DNA from 2 places in the Alkalihalobacillus pseudalcaliphilus genome. Region 2 is predicted to be linked to the other one. Evidence: a T-box and tRNA genes for the amino acid it is inferred to sense, from the RefSeq annotation. Region 2 holds a T-box; the other holds one or more tRNA genes.
The links. A T-box is a leader RNA that pairs with one kind of tRNA and senses whether it is charged. The one in region 2 lies ahead of serS (serine--tRNA ligase), so its partner is inferred to be a tRNA-Ser.

Region 1 (8,566 bases), on a different contig from region 2:
TTAAAAAAAATTCATGAAGAAGAATCGACGGGAGTAGTGATTGACTTAACGTCCGTGGATATGATCGATTCATTTATTGCCAAAGTATTAGGTGATGTCGTAGATATGTCTAATATGATGGGAGCTAAGGTTGTTCTTACAGGAATTCAGCCTTCCGTTGCAATTACATTAATTGATATGGGGATAAAGCTAGAGGAAGTACCGACGGCTCTTGACTTAGAACAAGGCCTCGATAAACTGCAACAGGAACTGGAGGTATAAGAATGAAAACCGAATCCTGTGTAGAAGTGAAGAATGAGTGGGGGATCGTTGCTGCAAGGCAAGCAGGTCGAACACTCTCTAAAGAGATTGGTTTCGGTACAGTTGACCAGGCTCGAATTACAACTGCAATATCAGAATTAGCTAGAAATATCTATTTATATGCAGATGAAGGGCAAATTCATATTAATATTATAGAAAAGCCATTTAAAGTAGGAGTAAAAAAAGGAATTCAGATCATCTCAAAGGACACCGGACCAGGGATTGCAGATATTAAACAAGTAATGGTTGATGGCTTTTCCACATCAAGCGGACTTGGAGCAGGGCTCCCTGGAGTTAGAAGACTTATGGATGAATTTGACATTGAATCCATCATTGGAGAAGGTACGACAATTATTGCAATTAAATGGCTCCGGTAGGAGAGTGTAGCGGGTGAGTGATAATCAGTCAGTCAATATTATAGAGAGATATAAATTGATAGTTGACACATTTTTAGATAATAAAAGCGAATTAGGTTTATATCAAGCGCAGCAATTTAGTAAAATGCTTTTGGCAGAACAAGTATCGCCTGAAGAGTTTATTGATATTCATCGAGCGGTATTGGATGAGTTGTTCCCATCCATCCCAAATGAGGTTCAAGATTCATTTGATTTATTACTTGAAGTGATGATGAGTTATGGACTTGTATATCGTGAGCATCAGATTTTAAAGCATAAACAACAAGAATTAGAGTCAGAAATTGAGGTGGCCGCCAGTATGCAACAAACACTGCTACCGAAGTCGGTTCCCTCAATTGAAGGTTTAGATATTGGTGTGGTCAGTGTCCCTGCAAAGCGGATGAGTGGTGATTATTACCATTTTGTACAAGGGGCGGATCAGACCTTTGGTGTCGGAATTGCCGATATCATTGGAAAGGGGGTACCGGCAGCCCTTTGTATGTCTATGATTAAATATGCAATGGACGGGTTACCAAAAAGGCGTTCAACGCCAGCATTTTTATTGGAAAGCTTAAATCATGTTGTTGAACAAAATGTCGATGACAGTATGTTTATAACGATGATGTATGGAGAATATAATACGCAATCCCATGAATTCCTTTACGCTGGTGCTGGACATGAACCGGGCTTTATTTATAGAGCAAAGGATAACTCGTTTGAAGACTTGTATGCTAAAGGACTTGCGTTAGGTATTTCTAAGGTTAATAAGTTTAAGGAATATGTACAACCTATTTATGTAGGTGACTTTATTGTCTTATTATCTGATGGGGTTACAGAATCTTTTGTGGGACAGGAATTCATTGAACGAGATGGTTTTATTGAATTGATGCGGCAATATATGGACTACCCCGCACAAGAGATGGTTGAGAGATTATTTTCCCATCTAGAAAAAGAACAGGATTTTAATATTCGAGACGACTTCACTTTAATTGTCATAAAAAGGAAGGTTTAAATGTTTTCTCTTTGGGGTAATTCAAGCTATAGGTATTTTAATTAGAAACTTGTTTCTTTAAAGAGGGGGTAATTTAAATGAATTTAGAATTAGATCATGTGAAAAATGAGGCAAATTATGAGCTTTTAAAGGTGAGTGGTGAGATAGACGCTTACACAGCACCAAAATTAAAAGAGACGTTATTCCCACTTGTTGAAAAAACGGGGGTCAAAGTCGAAGTTGATTTAAGTGAGGTTTCTTATATAGATAGTACGGGATTAGGTGTTTTTGTTGGAGCACTTAAGGCAACTAACCAGGTGAATAGTCAGTTGAAGTTAATCGGTTTGAGTGATCGCGTGTATCGCTTATTTTCAATAACTGGTTTGGATGAAGTGATTGATATTGTGCCTGAAAATAAGGAGGGAGCAAGATGAGTAATCATCAAGTCGACCATATTGAGATGCAGGTCCCTGCAAAGCCAGAATATATTGGCGTTATTCGTTTAACGCTTTCTGGCATCGCGAATCGATTAGGTTTCTCTTATGATGATATAGAGGATATGAAGATTGCTGTAGCTGAGGCATGTACGAATGTTGTTAATCATGCTTATAAAGGTGAGGGAACGATGAATGTTTCCTATCAAATATACGAAAATGAGAAGTTGGAGATTATCGTATCAGACAAAGGTCAAAGTTTTGATGTTAATGGTGTGAGGGAGAAATTAGGTCCTGTAGATGCCAAAAAGCCTGTTGAACAATTGAAAGAGGGGGGGCTTGGATTATATCTTATCAATACTTTGATGGATAAAGTCGAGATTCATGAAGAATCAGGAGTCGTCGTCATGATGACTAAATTCATGCAAGGAGATGAGGTGGAACAACATGTCAATGGATTCTCATCAGCGCGAACAGAACAAGGATAAAGTTTATGATTGGATAAAAAAGTACCAGCTTGATGGAGATGAGCATGTACAAACATTAATTGTTCAGCACTATGAGGGACTTGTTCGTTCACTCGCCAGGAAGTTTTCAAAGGGTAAAGAGTATGATGATGACTTGTTTCAGGTAGGGATGCTCGGATTATTGGCGGCTATTAAGCGTTATGATGATGAATTTGGCCGCAGTTTTGAATCTTTTGCTGTTCCGACTATTGTTGGTGAAATTAAAAGATTTATTCGAGATAAGACGTGGAGTGTTCATGTTCCTAGAAGGATCAAGGAGCTGGGACCTAAAATTAAGAAAGCTGTTGATGAGCTAACGACTGCTCTGCAGCGTTCGCCCCTTGTTCATGAAATTGCTTCCCATTTAGATGTAACGGAAGAAGAAGTTTTAGAAACGATGGAGATGACGAAAAGCTATCAAGCACTATCAGTGAACCGCTCGCTTGAAGCTGATCAAGAGGGTGGAGAGGTAACGATTCTTGATCTGGTCGGTAATCAAGATGAGGGCTATGATAATACGGATAAGAAACTACTATTAGAAAAAGCATTTGAAGTTCTGAATGATCGAGAGAAACAGATTTTGCATTACACTTATTATGAAAACCTGAGTCAGAAAGAGACAGGGGAGCGTTTAGAAATATCGCAAATGCATGTTTCCAGATTACAGCGAAGAGCGATTGAGAAATTACGAGAGTCAATTAGAATTGAACCATCGGAGATATTATGATCAGCTTTTATGAAGATAGCCGTTTAGAAATAGCGGCTTTGCAACAATCAAAAAACAATATGCATTTTTGCGGAGACGCTCATTTGGTACTAACAGAAAAGGATTTTATGATATGTGCCGTGGTTGACGGACTAGGCAGTGGTGAAGGTGCTCATGAATCAGCGGATATCGTTGTCAAAGAGGTTGAGAAACAAAAGGACCTTAAGTTGGATGATATTATGGTTGCGTGTAACGAGAAACTCCATGGGTATCGCGGTGCTGTTGTATCGTTAGTAAAGATCGATTATTTGGAAAGAGCTCTTTATTACAGTAATTTTGGGAATATCAGCTTCGTATTATATTATCCTGATGGCAAAGTGATTCAACCGATCCCTTCAAGAGGTTATTTATCTGGACGTGTGCAGAAATTTTATCTCGAACGCTTTCCTTATGAAGAAGGAATGACTTTTATGCTTTATTCTGACGGGGTTAAGAAGCCGCCAGAAAAAAATCAGATTACGAAAATGGGAAAAGTAAAAGAGGAAGTACCTAGTATATTTGAAGCTGCTACATTTGCACAAGATGATGTTACGTTATTAATAGGGAAGTTACACTAAACCTTCTGGAAATAGGAGGTTTTTTATTTTTTATTTTTTATTTTTTATTTTCTGAATGCAATGGATAAGCTTGAAGATAAAGCTGGTGAGTTTTGTTAAGCAGCTATTGGACCGTGCTTTTATGATGGCATGGTCTTGGGAGTGGGTTTATGGTAATCATACAATCATAGACGGTGATATAATCTACTAGTAAATTATGCTATGATAAGATTATCCATTTCTTGGCGTAGGGGTGTATATATGAGTGAAAAACATGTAAAGATGAAACGCATTATTGCAAAAGAACAAGCTGTGTCGGAAAAATATGTACATAATTTAATTGAACTTGTTGAAGAGGGGAATACAATTCCGTTTATAGCACGTTATAGGAAAGAGTTAACGGGTGAGATGGATGAAGTTCAAATCAGAGAAATTGTTGATAAATGGCACTATATGAATCAACTTCAAACAAGGAAAGAAGAGGTTGTTCGTTTAATTGATGAGCAGGGGAAATTAACGACTGAATTACAACAAAAGATTGAGGCTGCTAGTAAGCTCCAAGAGGTTGAAGATTTATATCGTCCTTATAAACAAAAGAGGCGTACGAAAGCAACGGTTGCAAAAGAGAAAGGGCTTGAGCCGTTTGCTGACTGGTTATTTTCCTTGCCTACCTCAGGAGATGTAGAGGAAGAGGCTAAAAAGTATCTGGATACCGAAAAGGAGGTTTCGGAGGTTTCGGATGCTATTCAAGGTGCTCAAGATATCATTTCAGAGTGGATTTCGGATCATCCCGATTACCGAAAGGCTATTCGACTATTAGGTTTGCAGGAAGGAAAGGTTCAGTCGGTCGTGAAGGATGAAGAGATAGATGAAAAGAAAGTTTTTGAAATGTACTATGAGTATGAAGAGCCTGTTCGTAGTATTGTCCCACACCGTATCCTTGCCCTTAATCGTGGTGAAAGTGAAGGGGTATTACGTATTAAACTTATCATGCCTGTTGAAAGAGTTTTGTCGCTACTTCAGCGGAAAATGATTACGAAACGAACAGTGGCGGAGTGGGTATTGACTGAGGCGATTGCTGATGGGTACAAACGATTAATTGAGCCTTCCATTGAGCGAGAAATCCGTCAAGAATTAACGAGTAAAGCCGAAGATCAAGCTATTCATATTTTTGCAGAAAATCTAAAGCAGTTACTTTTACAGCCCCCTATTAAAGAGAAGATAGTTCTTGGGGTAGACCCTGCCTACCGAACAGGGTGCAAATTGGCTGTGGTTGACGCTACGGGTAAGGTTCTTGATATTGCGGTCATCTATCCAACGCCGCCTCGTAATGAAGTGGAACGGGCAAAAGAGGTCGTGAAAAAAATGATCGCCAAGCATGGGGTAAATATGATTGCGATTGGAAATGGAACGGCTTCTAGGGAGACAGAGCAATTTATAGCCGATGTTATTACCGATTTACCGGAAGCGATATATTATCTAATCGTCAACGAGGCGGGTGCGAGTGTTTATTCTGCGTCGGAGTTAGGTAGAGTGGAATTTCCTGATTTGAAGGTAGAGGAAAGAAGTGCTGTATCGATTGCTAGACGTATTCAGGATCCGTTAGCTGAGCTTGTCAAAATTGATCCAAAGTCTGTTGGTGTAGGTCAATATCAGCATGATGTATCACAAAAAAAGTTAACTGAATCATTGAGTTTTATCGTGGAGACGGTTGTTAACCAGGTTGGCGTGAATGTCAATACGGCTTCTGTATCGCTACTCCAGTATGTGGCAGGCTTATCTAACGCTGTCGCGACGAATATTGTGAAGCAGAGGGAAGAGGCGGGTAAATTTAGTAGTCGTGCACAATTGAAAAAAATCCCGAGGTTAGGTGCAAAGACGTATGAGCAGTGTATTGGTTTCTTGCGCATTCCATCTGCTAAGAATCCGCTCGACCAAACGGCTATTCACCCAGAGGCTTACCTTGCGACTAAGCAACTTTTGAAGGAATTAAATTTAGATTTATCTGCTGTCGGTACAGAGGAACTCAAGGTGGCATTGGAAAGTGTGGATGTTTCCCGAGTGGCAAGTCAGTTAGAACTTGGTGCACCGACCATACAAGACATAATCGATAGTTTGGTTCGTCCGTCCAGAGATCCTCGTGATAATATTACTAAACCGCTATTAAAACAAGGGGTTATGCAGTTGGAGGATTTGAAGCCGGGTATGGAGCTTCAAGGAACAGTTCGGAACGTCGTAGATTTTGGAGCTTTTATTGATATCGGTGTTAAACAGGATGGTCTCGTTCACATATCAAAGCTTACGAATCGCTTTGTGAAGCATCCTTTAGAGGTTGTCGTTGTAGGAGAGATTGTGACGGTTTGGATTGATAGTGTTGATGCTCATAAAGGGAGAATAGCATTAACAATGTTGGAGCCTAAGCAACAAGCGGCCACAAGTTAATGCACAATTGAGTTGTAGGAATTGTAAATAGAAATGCTTGTGCAATTTTATAAAAAGAGCTCGGTGACTATTTTCTAGTCATCGAACTTTTTTTATTGGGTTTACCTTATGATAACTAAGAAGAAGAGGTTTTTTCATTTGGTTGCTGCTTAGATTTTTCTTGATAGTAAAACCAACATTGGTTTAAGATTTTTATCTGCCGTTCGTTTTTCTCTGCGTAGGCACGTTGTAGTTGATTGATTAACCATGAGGGCATGATCGCCAGCTCCTTATTTAATGTGTTAATATACTCAATATATGCAGTGATGTTTGTCAATGTTGATGTATTTTTTTCTGAGGTTTGTTGGTTTTATTTATCTACTAGTCGATTTTGAGGAACATGAGAAAAGAGTATAGTATGTAAATCTAAGTGGTGGATGTCATGAGGTTTTTGTAATGGGGGTATTTATGGAGCGGGAGGAATTGCAGCTACTTGTTGAGGGGATATCTTTACGACATTTCGGATTGGTTTTTAAACATGAAGCGAGGTTTAACCATAGATTACGAACGACCGGTGGGCGATATTTATTGCGTTCACATGATATTGAATTCAACCCAAAACAATTAGAGGCTTTTGGCCGAGAGGAATTTGAGAAGATTATTAAGCATGAATTATGTCACTATCATTTACATCTTCAAGGCAGGGGCTATCAACATAAGGACCGGGATTTTAAGGAGATGTTATCTCGAGTTGGGGGAGCGAGATACTGCCGTAGCATTCCTGGTACACATAATGTGAGTGCGAAGGTTTTAAAATATATATGCCAGGACTGTCAGCAATTATATGAAAGAAAAAGAAGCATTAACATATCAAAATATGTATGTGGGAAATGTAGTGGGAAATTAAAAAAGTTTATAAAAAATAGTTGATCGGAGTACAAGCCTGTGATATATTATAGAAGTCGCTAACGAGAGCGACTGTTACATACATAAAATAATGTTGAATTTTACATTAAATTATGGTAAACTAAAAAAGCTTTGTCGTTATTCCACAGTAGCTCAGTGGTAGAGCTATCGGCTGTTAACCGATCGGTCGTAGGTTCGAGTCCTACCTGTGGAGCCATGGAGAAGTACCCAAGTGGCTGAAGGGGCGCCCCTGCTAAGGGTGTAGGTCGTGTAAGCGGCGCGAGGGTTCAAATCCCTCCTTCTCCGCCATTTTTTAAGTGGCCCGTTGGTCAAGCGGTTAAGACACCGCCCTTTCACGGCGGTAACACGGGTTCGAATCCCGTACGGGTCACCAAAAAAACTTGAGTTTCTACATACTAATAGAAGAAATCGAAAGTTTTTAGCGATACTGACAAACGAAAGTAAGTAGTCCAAGGTGAGGGAATGTTCGGAAGAAAGAGTGTACAGCAGTACGTGACTTAAAAAGGAACATGGAATCATACGAAGGAATTCAAGTTTGAAGGATTGTTAACAAGGAGAAGCGAGAAGATCGAGGATAGGAAGTGTTCGAAAGAAGGAGCGTACACTCGTACGTGACTGAAAGAGAATCACGAACTAGACGAAGAAATTCGAAGCTTAAGGACAGTTAACAAGGAGAAGCGAGAAGATCGAGGATAGGAAGTGTTCGAAAGAAGGAGTGTACACTCGTACGTGACTGAAAGAGAATCACAAACTAGACGAAGAAATTCGAAGCTTATCCGCAGTTAAAATGGAGGATTAGCTCAGCTGGGAGAGCACCTGCCTTACAAGCAGGGGGTCGGCGGTTCGAACCCGTCATCCTCCACCATCTAAATATGGTCCGGTAGTTCAGTTGGTTAGAATGCCTGCCTGTCACGCAGGAGGTCGCGGGTTCGAGTCCCGTCCGGACCGCCATTTTATTTTTCGCGGGTGTGGCGGAATTGGCAGACGCGCTAGACTTAGGATCTAGTGTCTTATGACGTGGGGGTTCAAGTCCCTTCACCCGCACTTTGTTCTTTTGTCATTTTACGAAAAATACGCGGTTGTGGCGGAATGGCAGACGCGCTAGGTTGAGGGCCTAGTGGGAGTTAAATCCCGTGGAAGTTCGAGTCTTCTCAACCGCACTTAGCGTTTTCTTTAATAGTAGAACGGGAAGTGGCTCAGCTTGGTAGAGCACCTGGTTTGGGACCAGGGGGTCGCAGGTTCAAATCCTGTCTTCCCGACCATTCTTGATTTTTATATGCGGGTGTAGTT
Region 2 (11,963 bases):
CTTATGATCCTGGTCAAACGAATTACCAAGTAAAACTAGCACCACCATCTGCTGACCATTGGTTTGGCACCGATCATCACGGACGTGATATCTTTAGTCGAATTATTCACGGTATGGGTATTACATTAATGATTGGTTTCGCCTCCGTATTTGCCAGTGCCATTATCGGTACTACCATTGGTATTGTTTCCGGATACTATGGTGGCAGACTTGATAACTTCATTATGAGAATCATGGATGTACTACTGGCGTTCCCTGGTATTTTACTAGCTTTAGCAATCGTCTCAGTACTCGGACCTTCTATTGAAAATGTAATCATTGCCGTTGCGATTTTCTCGGTACCTGTCTTTGCAAGAATTGCCCGGGGTTCAACGTTATCTGTTCGTAAATTAGAATATATTGATGCGGTAAAAGCATTAGGTGCAAGTGATTCAAGAATTATCTTTAAACATATTTTACCGAATGTTACATCGCCTCTTATTGTTCAAACAACTCTAAGTATTGCCACAGCGATTTTATCTGCAAGTGGTTTATCCTTTATCGGACTTGGTGCACAACCACCATCACCAGAGTGGGGAGCGATGTTAAGTGATGGACGAGCTTATTTATATCAAGCAGGTCATGTTGCTTTTTTCCCTGGTATGATGATTGTTATTGTTGTACTAGCCTTTAATATTTTCGGTGATGGATTAAGAGATGCCCTTGATCCAAAAATGAAAGCCTAGAAAGGAGGACCTACTTTGTTTAAATTTATTATTCGCCGACTTATTCAAACGATACCAGTACTGATCGGTGTATCTATCGTTGTATTTAGTTTAATGTTTTTAATCCCAGGTGATCCCGCACAAATTATTGCTGGAGAAAGTGCTACAACTGAACAAATTGAACAAATGAGAGAACGCTTAGGCTTAAATGATCCAATTGTTGTTCAATACTGGAACTTCATTAGTGGTGCTGTTCAAGGTGACTTAGGAGACTCCCTTCGAAGTGGACGTTCTGTAACAGATGAAATTTCCTTACGTTTTTGGACAACGGTTGAATTAGCCATATATAGTACGATATTAAGTGTATTTTTAGGACTTATTGCAGGAGTTATTTCTGCGACAAGACATAATACATTTGTTGATTCTGGTATTATGTTAATTGCTTTATTTGGACTATCCATGCCTAACTTCTGGCTCGGATTAATGTTAATCAAATATTTAGCTGTAGACTTTATGTGGTTTTCTCCTTCTGGTTGGGGTGACTTCCAATCAATGGTTCTGCCAGTAATTACACTCGGTACATCTGGTGCAGCCATTATCGCCCGGATGACACGCTCAAGTATGCTAGAAGTTATTGGCCAAGATTATATTAGAACTGCTCGTGCCAAAGGAGTTAAAGAACAAGTTGTTGTTTATAGACACGCTTTAAAAAATGCGATGATTCCTGTTGTTACTGTTGTTGGTTTATCCTTTGGATCCCTCCTTGGAGGAACAGTTATCACAGAGCAAATTTTCGCCATTAACGGAATGGGACGTTTAATGATTGATGCGATCCTAGCTCGTGACTTCCCAATTGTTCAAGGAACGGTATTAGTCGTATCACTACTATTTGTATTAGTTAATCTAGTAGTCGATGTTCTTTATAGAGTTCTAAATAAACGTATTGATTTAGATTAGGCCTTTTTAGGAAAGGGAGTGAAATAATGAGTAAAAATGAAACGATTTTAGATGTTCGCCAATTACAAACATCTTTTTATATGAGTGATTTAGAAGTAAAAGCAGTAGATGGCGTATCCTTTAAAGTACCTAAAGGTAAAACCCTAGGCATTGTAGGGGAATCCGGTTCAGGAAAAAGTATTACTTCTCTATCGATTCTACGCTTATTACAAAACCCAGGGAAAGTTAAGGGCGGCGAGATTATCTTTAATGGAGAAAATCTTTTAGATAAATCCGAAGCACAAATGAGAAAAATTCGTGGAAATGAAATTTCAATGATTTTCCAGGAACCGATGACATCTCTAAATCCTGTTTACACAGTAGGTCAACAAATCGGTGAGTCTTTTCAAATCCATGAAAAATTAAACAAAAAAGAAGCCAAAAAACGCTCGATTGACATGCTTAAGCTCGTAGGTATCCCATCACCAGAGAAACGTGTCGATCAATATCCATTTGAATTATCTGGTGGTATGCGTCAACGTGTCATGATTGCTATGGCTTTAGCCTGTAATCCGCAGCTACTAATTGCTGATGAACCAACGACTGCCCTTGATGTAACCATTCAAGCACAGATTCTTGAATTAATGAAGGACTTACAAGAACGTTTAGGTATGTCGATCATCATGATTACACATGACTTAGGTGTTGTAGCCGAAACCTGTGATTATGTAGCTGTTATGTATTGTGGTAAAGTCGTCGAGTATGCATCTGTCAAAGATCTATTTAACAACCCACGTCACCCATATACAGTTGGTTTATTGAATTCTCTTCCTAAACACGATGAGGATGTGGAAGGCGATTTAGAAATTATCCCTGGCTCTGTCCCAAGTCCAGCTGAAATGCCGACAGGATGCCGCTTCGCTCCGCGTTGTGCATTTGCAAGTGATATATGTAAAGAGCTTCCTGACTTAGAAGAAGATGAAAATGGCAATCAAATTCGCTGTTGGATCTATTCAGATAAGTGGGATGGCAACCCGGAGGTGAACGTTCATGAAAAAAGAACTGCTCAAAGTTGAGAATTTAAAACAATATTTCCCGATTAAAGGCGGTCTTTTAGGCCGAACAGTTAATCACGTTAAAGCCGTCGATGATGTATCTTTTACCATTTATGAAGGTGAAACCGTATCGATTGTTGGTGAATCTGGTTGTGGTAAATCAACGACAGGTAGGGCCATCCTTCGCCTAGACGAACCTACAGCTGGTAAAATTGAATTTGATGGTGAGGATTTACTTACTATTAGTAAACGTAATATGCGTAAGAAGAGAAAAGATTTACAAATCATTTTCCAAGATCCTTATGCTTCGATTAACCCTCGCCAAACGGTTCGTCAAATTTTAGAAGAAGCGATGATTATTCAAGATGTTCTACCAAAAGAAAAAAGAGAAGCACGTATTCGTGAGCTTATGCAAACGGTTGGTCTAGGTTCACATCAAATTGATCGTTTCCCACATGAATTCAGTGGTGGACAACGTCAGCGTGTCGGAATCGCTCGTGCCTTAACGGTCGATCCTAAGCTCATTATTTGTGATGAAGCTGTATCGGCACTTGATGTATCGATTCAAGCACAAGTCATTAATCTTTTAAAGAAGCTACAAAAAGACTTTAAACTCACGTACTTATTCATTTCTCATGATTTAGGTGTCGTACGTCATATTTCTGATCGTGTTATTGTTATGTATTTAGGACGTATTGTGGAGATCGCTGATAAAAAATCTTTATTTACGAACCCTCAACATCCTTATACAAAGGCGTTATTATCCGCCATTCCTTCAACCGACCCTGAAGGAAAGAAGGACCGAATCATTCTTAAAGGTGATGTTCCTTCCCCAATCGATCCACCAAAGGGCTGCCGCTTCCATACACGCTGTCCTTTCGCGACAGATAAATGTAAAGAAGAAACACCAGAATTACGCACAACAGACTTCATGAAAGAAGGACATCAAGCCGCATGTCACTACATGGAGGAAATTAAAGCAGGTACTAAAGAACCTAATTACGTATAAACAACCGCCCTACTTTGAGAAAAGTGGGGCTTTTTGTATGGAAGTGTACTAAAGATGATAGTTTATCCCTTCGAAGATCGCTACGGGAATGGGGGCACGCTTTCCGCAGGCGGGCGCTGAGCTAATCGGCTACGCCGCTGGATCTCAGCCTGCCCTCTCCTCCTGCAGGAGTCGGCCCCCATTCCCTCCGCTCGGGTTGGTGCAGGCTTCTTGTTTTGTACACTTCTCATACAAAAATAAATGAATGAAAAGTAACAAAAGCCAGTAAGATAAAAGCAAACCCCCTACTTTCATCTTTGTTGGTGCAAAGTGAATTTGCTCGCCATGAGTGTTTTGTATGGAAGTTGTTGATGCTGGAATGCGGAGTTACTCGCCGCTACCGGAAATTATGCCTGCGTCCTGCGGGTACTGCTCATAAAAACTCTTACAACATTCATTAAGATGAAAAAAATAAAACCAAAATGAATAAGTAGCCGCCAAATATCATGCAGCTGAAAATCATCTTATAAAGCCAGAGCCATCTACAAAAGGCTTCTATGCTTCATTGGTTTTCTTAAATATCCGTCATTTATATCCAAGGAATAAAAATGAGAACTTCTACTTAGAGAGGCTTTCTCCAAGGAGTGGAGACTCTATTTATTTTAAATCCTGCATTTATATTTATAAAATTCAGAATATGTGTTACGTTTTATTTGAATTGTTAGATCTTTTTATTCTTATTAGGGGGTGCTATTTTGGAAAAAGAAGTGAAGAAAAGCATGCTTAAATTAATTTTTATTTTTACAATTGGTATTATCTTGGTTTTGTTAGTACCATTTCTTTTTTCTTATTTATGATCATTAACCCTATTAAATTCGTAACAAACTAGAACTGCTCCAATATTAGCCCTGCAAGTCCAAAAGTTCCAGCAGTACATGTTTCATACAAAATGAAGCTACAATTTTGTTCTTTGATTGTTGTTGGCTTTTCATTTATTTTGTATGGAAGTTAGTGCGAACATGGTGCGTTGCTCGCCGCTACCGAAAATTATGCTCCGCGTCCTGCGGGGTGGCGCTGAGCTAACTGGCACAGCTAGCGGATTTCAGCTCTGCCATTACGTCCCAACGGAGTCTCCGCATATTTTCGTCCGCTGGCTACTGCTGAATCTCAATTTATGAAAACATTCTCACAACATTTATTAAAATAAAAAGAAGATAACAAAAGTGAAAGAAGAACCACCAATCACAGGTAAACGTCACTTCATGTTTGTTGATACTCATATGAGGCTCTATACTTACCGCTACCAAAAATCATGCTCCGCAACAATCACGTGGCGCGGAGCTAATTGGCGTAGCCAGCGGATTTCAGCTCTGCCATTACGTCCCAACGGAGTCTCCGCATATTTTCGTCCGCTGAGTACCGCTCATTCTCAAATTTAAAATCATTCTTACAACAAATATAAAAAAACAAGACCAAAGTGAATGAAGAGCCGAAATGCTAAAGGCAATCACCAACTTTCATAATGAAACAGATTCACATCGCCACCAGCAAATATGAAAGTATGGTTTCGCTCATTAACTGGTGGCTTTCCATTCATAAACGGTTTTGAGGATTCTCATATTATGCCGTAGCCCCGCCACTTTTTGGAAGTTGCCCGTAAGGGCTTTCCAAAAAAATTCAGCGCACCGCACAAACAGCCACAAACAACAAAAAAAGAGAGAGTAGTAACCCATCAGGATAGCTTCTAATATCCAAGTGTTTTTGGACCGTTAGCCAAGATCGCTTGGCTACTTCACGCTCGCGTGAAGTTTTGAAAATCGAAACCGCCATTCAGAAGAATTCATTCATCTGATAAGGCGATTTCGATTTTCAAAAACGGACCAAAAACAAAGACCGAAAGGTCAACATACATGAGCATTAGCACTAACTTTCATATAAAGAACTGCTTTTATTTCCCAAAAAATAATAAAAGACCTGCCCCCAATCAGGCAGATCCATCATTATTATTTATTTGTTATATATTCTTTATTACCCATATAAGGTCTTAACACTTCTGGAATTAAAACGGTACCGTCTGCTTGCTGATAATTTTCAAGAATTGCTGCAACAGTCCGACCAACCGCTAATCCAGAACCATTCAACGTATGAACAAACTCCGGCTTCCCTTTTGCCTCGCGTCTAAATTTAATATTCGCTCTTCTAGCTTGGAAATCTTCAAAGTTACTGCATGAAGAAATCTCCTTATACTCCCCATAACTCGGTAGCCACACTTCTAAGTCATATTTCTTTGCTGCAGTAAAACCTAAATCCGCACTGCACATGCTTAAAACACGATATGGTAACCCTAAAAGCTGTAAAACCTTCTCGGCATGAGAAGTCAATAATTCAAGTTGCTCATAAGAATCTTCCGGCTTTACAAAACGGACTAGCTCTACTTTATTAAATTGATGCTGACGAATTAATCCTCTCGTATCACGTCCTGCAGAGCCTGCCTCAGAACGGAAATTGGCACTGTATGCTGTATAAGCAATCGGTAATTGCTCAGCTTTAACAATTTCATCACGGTGATAATTAGTTACAGGAACCTCCGCAGTTGGAATTAAGAAATAATCCTCTTCACGGATTTTAAAAGCATCTTCTTCAAATTTAGGTAATTGCCCTGTCCCTGTCATACTTGCACGATTAACCATATATGGTGGTAGTAACTCGACATATCCATGCTCGTCCTCATGTAAGTCCATCATAAAGTTAATTAAAGCACGTTCTAAGCGTGCTCCCTGACCTTTATAGAAAGTAAATCGACTTCCCGTCACCTTAGCTCCTCGCTCAAAATCGGCAAGTTCCAAGTCTACGGCAATATCCCAATGTGCCTTCGCTTCAAAATCAAATGCAGGGGTTTCCTTCCACTTTCTTATTTCAACATTATCATCCTCGGTTTCCCCAATTGGTACACTTTCATGTGGTACATTGGGAATCGTTAATAATAAATGATCTAAATCAGCTTCAACTTTCCGTAACTCCTCATCCAAACCTTTAACACGTTCAGATACTTCCTTCATTTCAGTAATCAAATGATCCGCGTCCTCTTTCGCTCGCTTTAACTGGGCAACTTCTTGAGAAACCTCATTACGTCGACTTTTTAACTGTTCCACCTCTACAATAAGAGACCTTCTTTTTTCATCAAATGACTCAAATTGATCAAGCCCCGAGATGTCTTCTCCTCTTGTTTGCAACTTTTCTTTTATTTGACTAAAATCATTACGTAATCGTTTAATATCAAGCATATGACTACCTCCTAATTAATCTATTTAAAAAGGTTAAACCTTTTTAATAACAAAAAAAGTCCCTTTTCCCCCTATGAAAAGGGAAAAGGGACGAGTTATTTTATACCCGCGTTGCCACCCAAATTGCATTGTTCACGAAGACAATGCCAGCTTAAAAGAGATAACGGCCTCTTACCGAACTAGTTTCCATATCTACTCAATACGTTCTACTAGCTAGCTCCAGGATGGATTCTAAGACAGCTTTGACTGGTTTTCAGCAACCACCAGCTCTCTAAAAACAAAGCAAATCTTATACTAGTTCCTATCAACACTAAATCAGCTTATTTAAAACTCTTACAAAGATAATAATGGACTTTCCATTGCTTGTCAATTATTCTTTCTAAGAATTTCCTTCTTTCGTTTACTTTATACACTCAATAAGAAATTAGCTCAACCAACCTTGTACAGTTTCCACAGCAGAGTTCCATATTCCTGAGAAAAATCCGCCAATGCCACGCATCATCATTGAAAACCATCCTGCTTTTTCAACAGCTTGATCAGTTGCTACAGGAACAGAGGCACTATCAGACGAGAATAAGTATTCCTCTTCACCTTCACCTGTAAACTGGATACCTAATGTTCCTACTTCTGTACCTGCCTCAAATGGAGCAACCACTTTTCCATCTTCATTTAATTGTTCACTGTCTAAAGATAAGACAGCTTCATATGAATCCTCTTGTCCTCTACGGACAACCGTTTCTAATGGCTCTGTGCTTGAAATCGCAACTTCTTTTTCTTTCCCTGAAGCCACATTAAGCATTCCCTCACCTTCTGGAATATAACCAGCAGGCGTTACTTCTACATAGTCAAAATTATTAAAACCAAAATCTAATAATTTGGCCGTTTCATTAAATCGATCATCACGTGTATCAGTTCTCATAACAACTGAAATTAATCGCATATCACCACGAATAGCAGTACCTGTAAATGAGTTCCCTGCTGCTGTAGTAAATCCAGTCTTTAATCCATCAATTCCTTCATAATCATGCTGCGGTACAATACCTGGCAGCATCCAGTTCCAGTTCTGCATCGTAATGCTCTCATTTTCACCGGCATCAAACTCTTTTACTGGAATACTAGCGGTTTCCAATACTTCTGGATAATCACGTAAAAGAGCAAATGCTAGCTGCGCAGTCGCACGGGCTGACATCATATTCTCAGCGTCTTCTCCCGTTCCCTCTGGATGATTACCTCTTAAATCACTATTATTTAAACCAGATGAATTAACAAATTCATAGTCCTCTAATCCTAACTCAGCTGCTTTATCATTCATCATATTCACAAATGCAGTCTCTGAACCAGCAATTAGTTCTGCTAATGCAATCGTTGAAGCATTGGCTGAATAAATAGCAACAGATTCATACAGCTCTTGAACCGTATATGTATAATCTTGACGTAAAGGTACATTTGATAAACTGGTTTCTAATGATAATACCCTGACATGGTCAGAAATAGGTACAGTCTGATCGCTCGTTATCGTACCTTCTGCTAATGCTTCTAAGATGAGATATTCACTCATCATTTTAGTCATACTTGCAATTGGTAGTATTTTATCTATATCTTTCTGGTATAAAATCTTTCCAGTTTTTGCATCTACTAAAATGGCTGTTTCTGCTTCTAAATCAAAAGCAGCCTCGGCCGACTTTGCTTGTCCAAATATGGGTAGGACAAGAACAATAGCCATCATCATGATAATCCACTTTCTTGTTGAGCTTTTGCTCACGACTACACCCCCAAAAAACATTTCACATAAGTTTAATCTTATCATAATCATACATAAAAAAATAGATAGAGAACACTCTATCTATTTTACAATTTCATAACGATTTTATGTGATTTTTTTACAAAGAATAGTTAGGTGCTTCTTTTGTAATTTGTACATCATGTGGATGGCTTTCACGAAGACCAGCACCTGTTATACGAATAAACTGAGCTTGATCTCTTAGATCATCTAACGTTGCCGTACCACAGTACCCCATTCCTGCACGTAAGCCACCAATTAATTGGTGAAGGGTATCTCCTAGCGGCCCTTTATAAGGAATACGACCTTCAATTCCTTCTGGGACTAACTTCTGTGCATCCTCTTGGAAATAACGGTCCTTACTGCCCTTTTCCATGGCACCTAATGAACCCATACCACGATATACTTTAAATTGACGACCTTGATAGATTTCTCTTTCTCCGGGGCTTTCAGATACTCCTGCTAATAAACTTCCAAGCATGACAGCATGTCCGCCTGCAGCAAGTGCTTTTGTAATATCACCAGAGTATTTTATACCACCATCAGCAATAATCGGTACACCATGTTTACGAGCTTCTGTTGCACAATCATAAACAGCTGTTACTTGTGGAACACCAATTCCTGCCACAATACGTGTTGTACAAATCGATCCCGGTCCAATACCGACTTTTACAACACTAGCGCCCGCTTCAATTAAATCTTTTGTTGCCTCAGCAGTTGCTACATTCCCCGCAATAATGGTTAACTCAGGATATTGCTCTCTAACTGCTCTTACTTTATCAAGAACCCCTTTAGAGTGACCATGAGCTGTATCGATTACGATAGCATCAACACCAGCCTCTACTAGAGCAGCAATACGTATATCTGCATCAGCACTTACACCAATAGCAGCCCCTACTACTAAACGCCCTTGTTTATCTTTGGCAGAGTTAGGAAACTCAATAACTTTCTCTATATCTTTAATCGTAATTAAACCTTTTAGAGTACCTTCATCATCTACAAGAGGTAGTTTTTCTATTTTATGCTTTTGTAGAATTTTTTCAGCTTCTTGAAGAGTCGTTCCTACTGGAGCTGTCACTAGATTCTCTTTTGTCATGACTTCATCAATACGAATCGAATAGTCTTCGATAAAACGTAAATCACGATTGGTTAAAATACCTACTAATTTTTGATTCTCATTGACAATAGGTACACCGGAAATTCTGTATTTACCCATTAAGTGCTCAGCATCAAATACTTGACGATCAGGTGTTAAGAAGAATGGATTTGTAATAACCCCACTCTCAGAACGCTTTACACGGTCTACATTCTCCGCTTGTTCCTCAATCGACATATTCTTATGAATAATTCCTAAGCCACCTTCGCGTGCCATGGCAATCGCCATTTTGGCTTCAGTCACTGTATCCATTCCTGCACTAATTATAGGAATATTTAATTGTAGATGTTCAGATAACTTCGTCTTAACCGATACATCTCGCGGTAAAATTTCTGATTTTGCTGGCGTTAACAATACATCATCAAACGTTAAGCCTTCTTTATTAAATTTATTTTCCCACATACAAATTCCCCTTCCCAATCAGGTTTTTTGCGTAAAATATTATTAGTAGCTTATCAATTGGGCAAACTACTGTCAAGACAACGAAATTAAAACAATATTTCTGAATATTTAATTATAGAGAGGGATAATGCATGAATCCAAATGTAGACAACCAGTTTTTACCTTATTTATCAACAGATTATTCTAGAAAACAGCTTACTAAGCATTATGAGCAAGCTGGGGTACCTTCTCCAGAAAAAATGAGCTATGCAACATGTAACTCCTTTATCTCTTATTTAAAACAAGGAAATATATATTATTCTCAAGCAGAAATAGCTCCTTTAGAAATTAAGCCATTATTATTGTTTTATGGTTTTATTCAATATCTAAAAGCAGCCATTTTAACAAAGGATCCGACCTATCCAGCAACGACTCAAGTACTAGCTCATGGCGTTACTACACGTAAACGTAAAAAAACAACATACCGATTTCTTGAAGATGAAGTAAAGCTTCAAAGAAATGGCTTATTTCCACACTTTTTAGCAAAATTGTTTCACATGAAACATGTCGAGGGAGATAAATATTTGATGAAAGAACTCGTCAGCCAAATCGCTGACCTCCACACTCTTTACCAGCAATTACATGATACCCCTTTATCAATCCAATTAAAGTTGGAAAAGCACTCATTACTTATTCCAAACCTTATTTTGGATCAGTATCATATGACTGCAAATCGTTTTAGCCAATATGTAGAAAACCATTTAAACTTAAAAAAACCCCTCTCCTTGACTGAGACAAAGGATGGCTTGTCGTTTTCAGCACAACCTCTCAAAACCAAAAGTAGAACACCTTTTTTAAAAGATCAACATGAAAAAATGTACATCCACCTTAATAAAGACCATTATATTCATTTACCAGAGATTGCTTGCCATTATTTACTGCTATACAATTTAAGTATGATTTGTCGTTATGAAACAGAATGGTGGACAGACTTAATCACAAATAATGACGGAACCGATTTCCCTATCATTCTTAAGTTTCTACAAATCCTACCTATAAAAACTAGCCAACTCATTTCGGAGTTATTGCTAGTTTAAAATCTGATATTATATTTTGGTAAGATAATTCATGGAATTACAAGGAAACTCCTCACCTTGTTTTTCATAATTCCATGCGATTCTTCTAATCGGGTATACTCAACGCAACCCTTCCACTCGTAGAAGTCTACGCATTGTTTTATTCCTTAATTAAATTAGCTATTACAACGGCTCTCTTACTTTCAGGACAATATCGGCATAAAATTCACCATCGACTTCAATAATATAACGCCACATACCAGCGTATGGAATATTAATTTGAACAATATGCCTCTCAAGCCCTTCATACCCCCATGAGGGGTAGGTAATTACTTTAGGATTGGCAACTTCGATTCTCTCATGTGTGTCTTGATGTTCAGCAAAAATAGCCAGCTCTTTCCCCTCGAATGTATGAAATGGTGCTTTGAAATGAAAAAGATAAGCAAATGACTTCCCCGCAACAAAACCAGGATCTGGACTAACAGAAAGCAATAACTCACCATTTTACTTCATAGCTACTTCTCTCCTCAAAACTCACCTCATTTGCTACTACCTCTTCGCTATTGTTCTGACTTATACAACCTACAAGTAAAAACAATACGA

Region 1: it encodes a tRNA-Ser, which carries the amino acid that the T-box ahead of serS (serine--tRNA ligase) is inferred to sense. The anticodon was not compared.

The regions. Positions count from the first base shown of each region.
Region 1 covers NZ_JAQQWS010000018.1:47,563-56,128, forward strand. The annotation lists gene PQ479_RS20505 (STAS domain-containing protein) at 1-261, shown strand, start outside; gene PQ479_RS20510 (anti-sigma regulatory factor) at 264-677, shown strand; gene PQ479_RS20515 (PP2C family protein-serine/threonine phosphatase) at 691-1,707, shown strand; gene PQ479_RS20520 (STAS domain-containing protein) at 1,785-2,120, shown strand; gene rsbW (anti-sigma B factor RsbW) at 2,117-2,608, shown strand; gene sigB (RNA polymerase sigma factor SigB) at 2,568-3,353, shown strand; gene PQ479_RS20535 (SpoIIE family protein phosphatase) at 3,350-3,949, shown strand; gene PQ479_RS20540 (Tex family protein) at 4,190-6,370, shown strand; gene cmpA (cortex morphogenetic protein CmpA) at 6,486-6,626, opposite strand; gene PQ479_RS20550 (SprT family protein) at 6,818-7,279, shown strand; tRNA gene PQ479_RS20555 (tRNA-Asn) at 7,398-7,472, shown strand; tRNA gene PQ479_RS20560 (tRNA-Ser) at 7,474-7,564, shown strand; tRNA gene PQ479_RS20565 (tRNA-Glu) at 7,575-7,649, shown strand; tRNA gene PQ479_RS20570 (tRNA-Val) at 8,066-8,141, shown strand; tRNA gene PQ479_RS20575 (tRNA-Asp) at 8,151-8,227, shown strand; tRNA gene PQ479_RS20580 (tRNA-Leu) at 8,239-8,320, shown strand; tRNA gene PQ479_RS20585 (tRNA-Leu) at 8,352-8,436, shown strand; tRNA gene PQ479_RS20590 (tRNA-Pro) at 8,462-8,538, shown strand; tRNA gene PQ479_RS20595 (tRNA-Gly) at 8,555-8,566, shown strand, end outside.
Region 2 covers NZ_JAQQWS010000024.1:7,325-19,287, forward strand. The annotation lists gene nikC (nickel transporter permease) at 1-725, shown strand, start outside; gene PQ479_RS21570 (ABC transporter permease) at 741-1,661, shown strand; gene PQ479_RS21575 (ABC transporter ATP-binding protein) at 1,688-2,716, shown strand; gene PQ479_RS21580 (ABC transporter ATP-binding protein) at 2,691-3,704, shown strand; gene serS (serine--tRNA ligase) at 5,687-6,967, opposite strand; T-box leader at 7,051-7,284, opposite strand; gene PQ479_RS21590 (D-alanyl-D-alanine carboxypeptidase family protein) at 7,392-8,696, opposite strand; gene guaB (IMP dehydrogenase) at 8,848-10,305, opposite strand; gene PQ479_RS21600 (YaaC family protein) at 10,437-11,381, shown strand; gene PQ479_RS21605 (hypothetical protein) at 11,544-11,852, opposite strand; gene PQ479_RS21610 (hypothetical protein) at 11,857-11,963, opposite strand, start outside.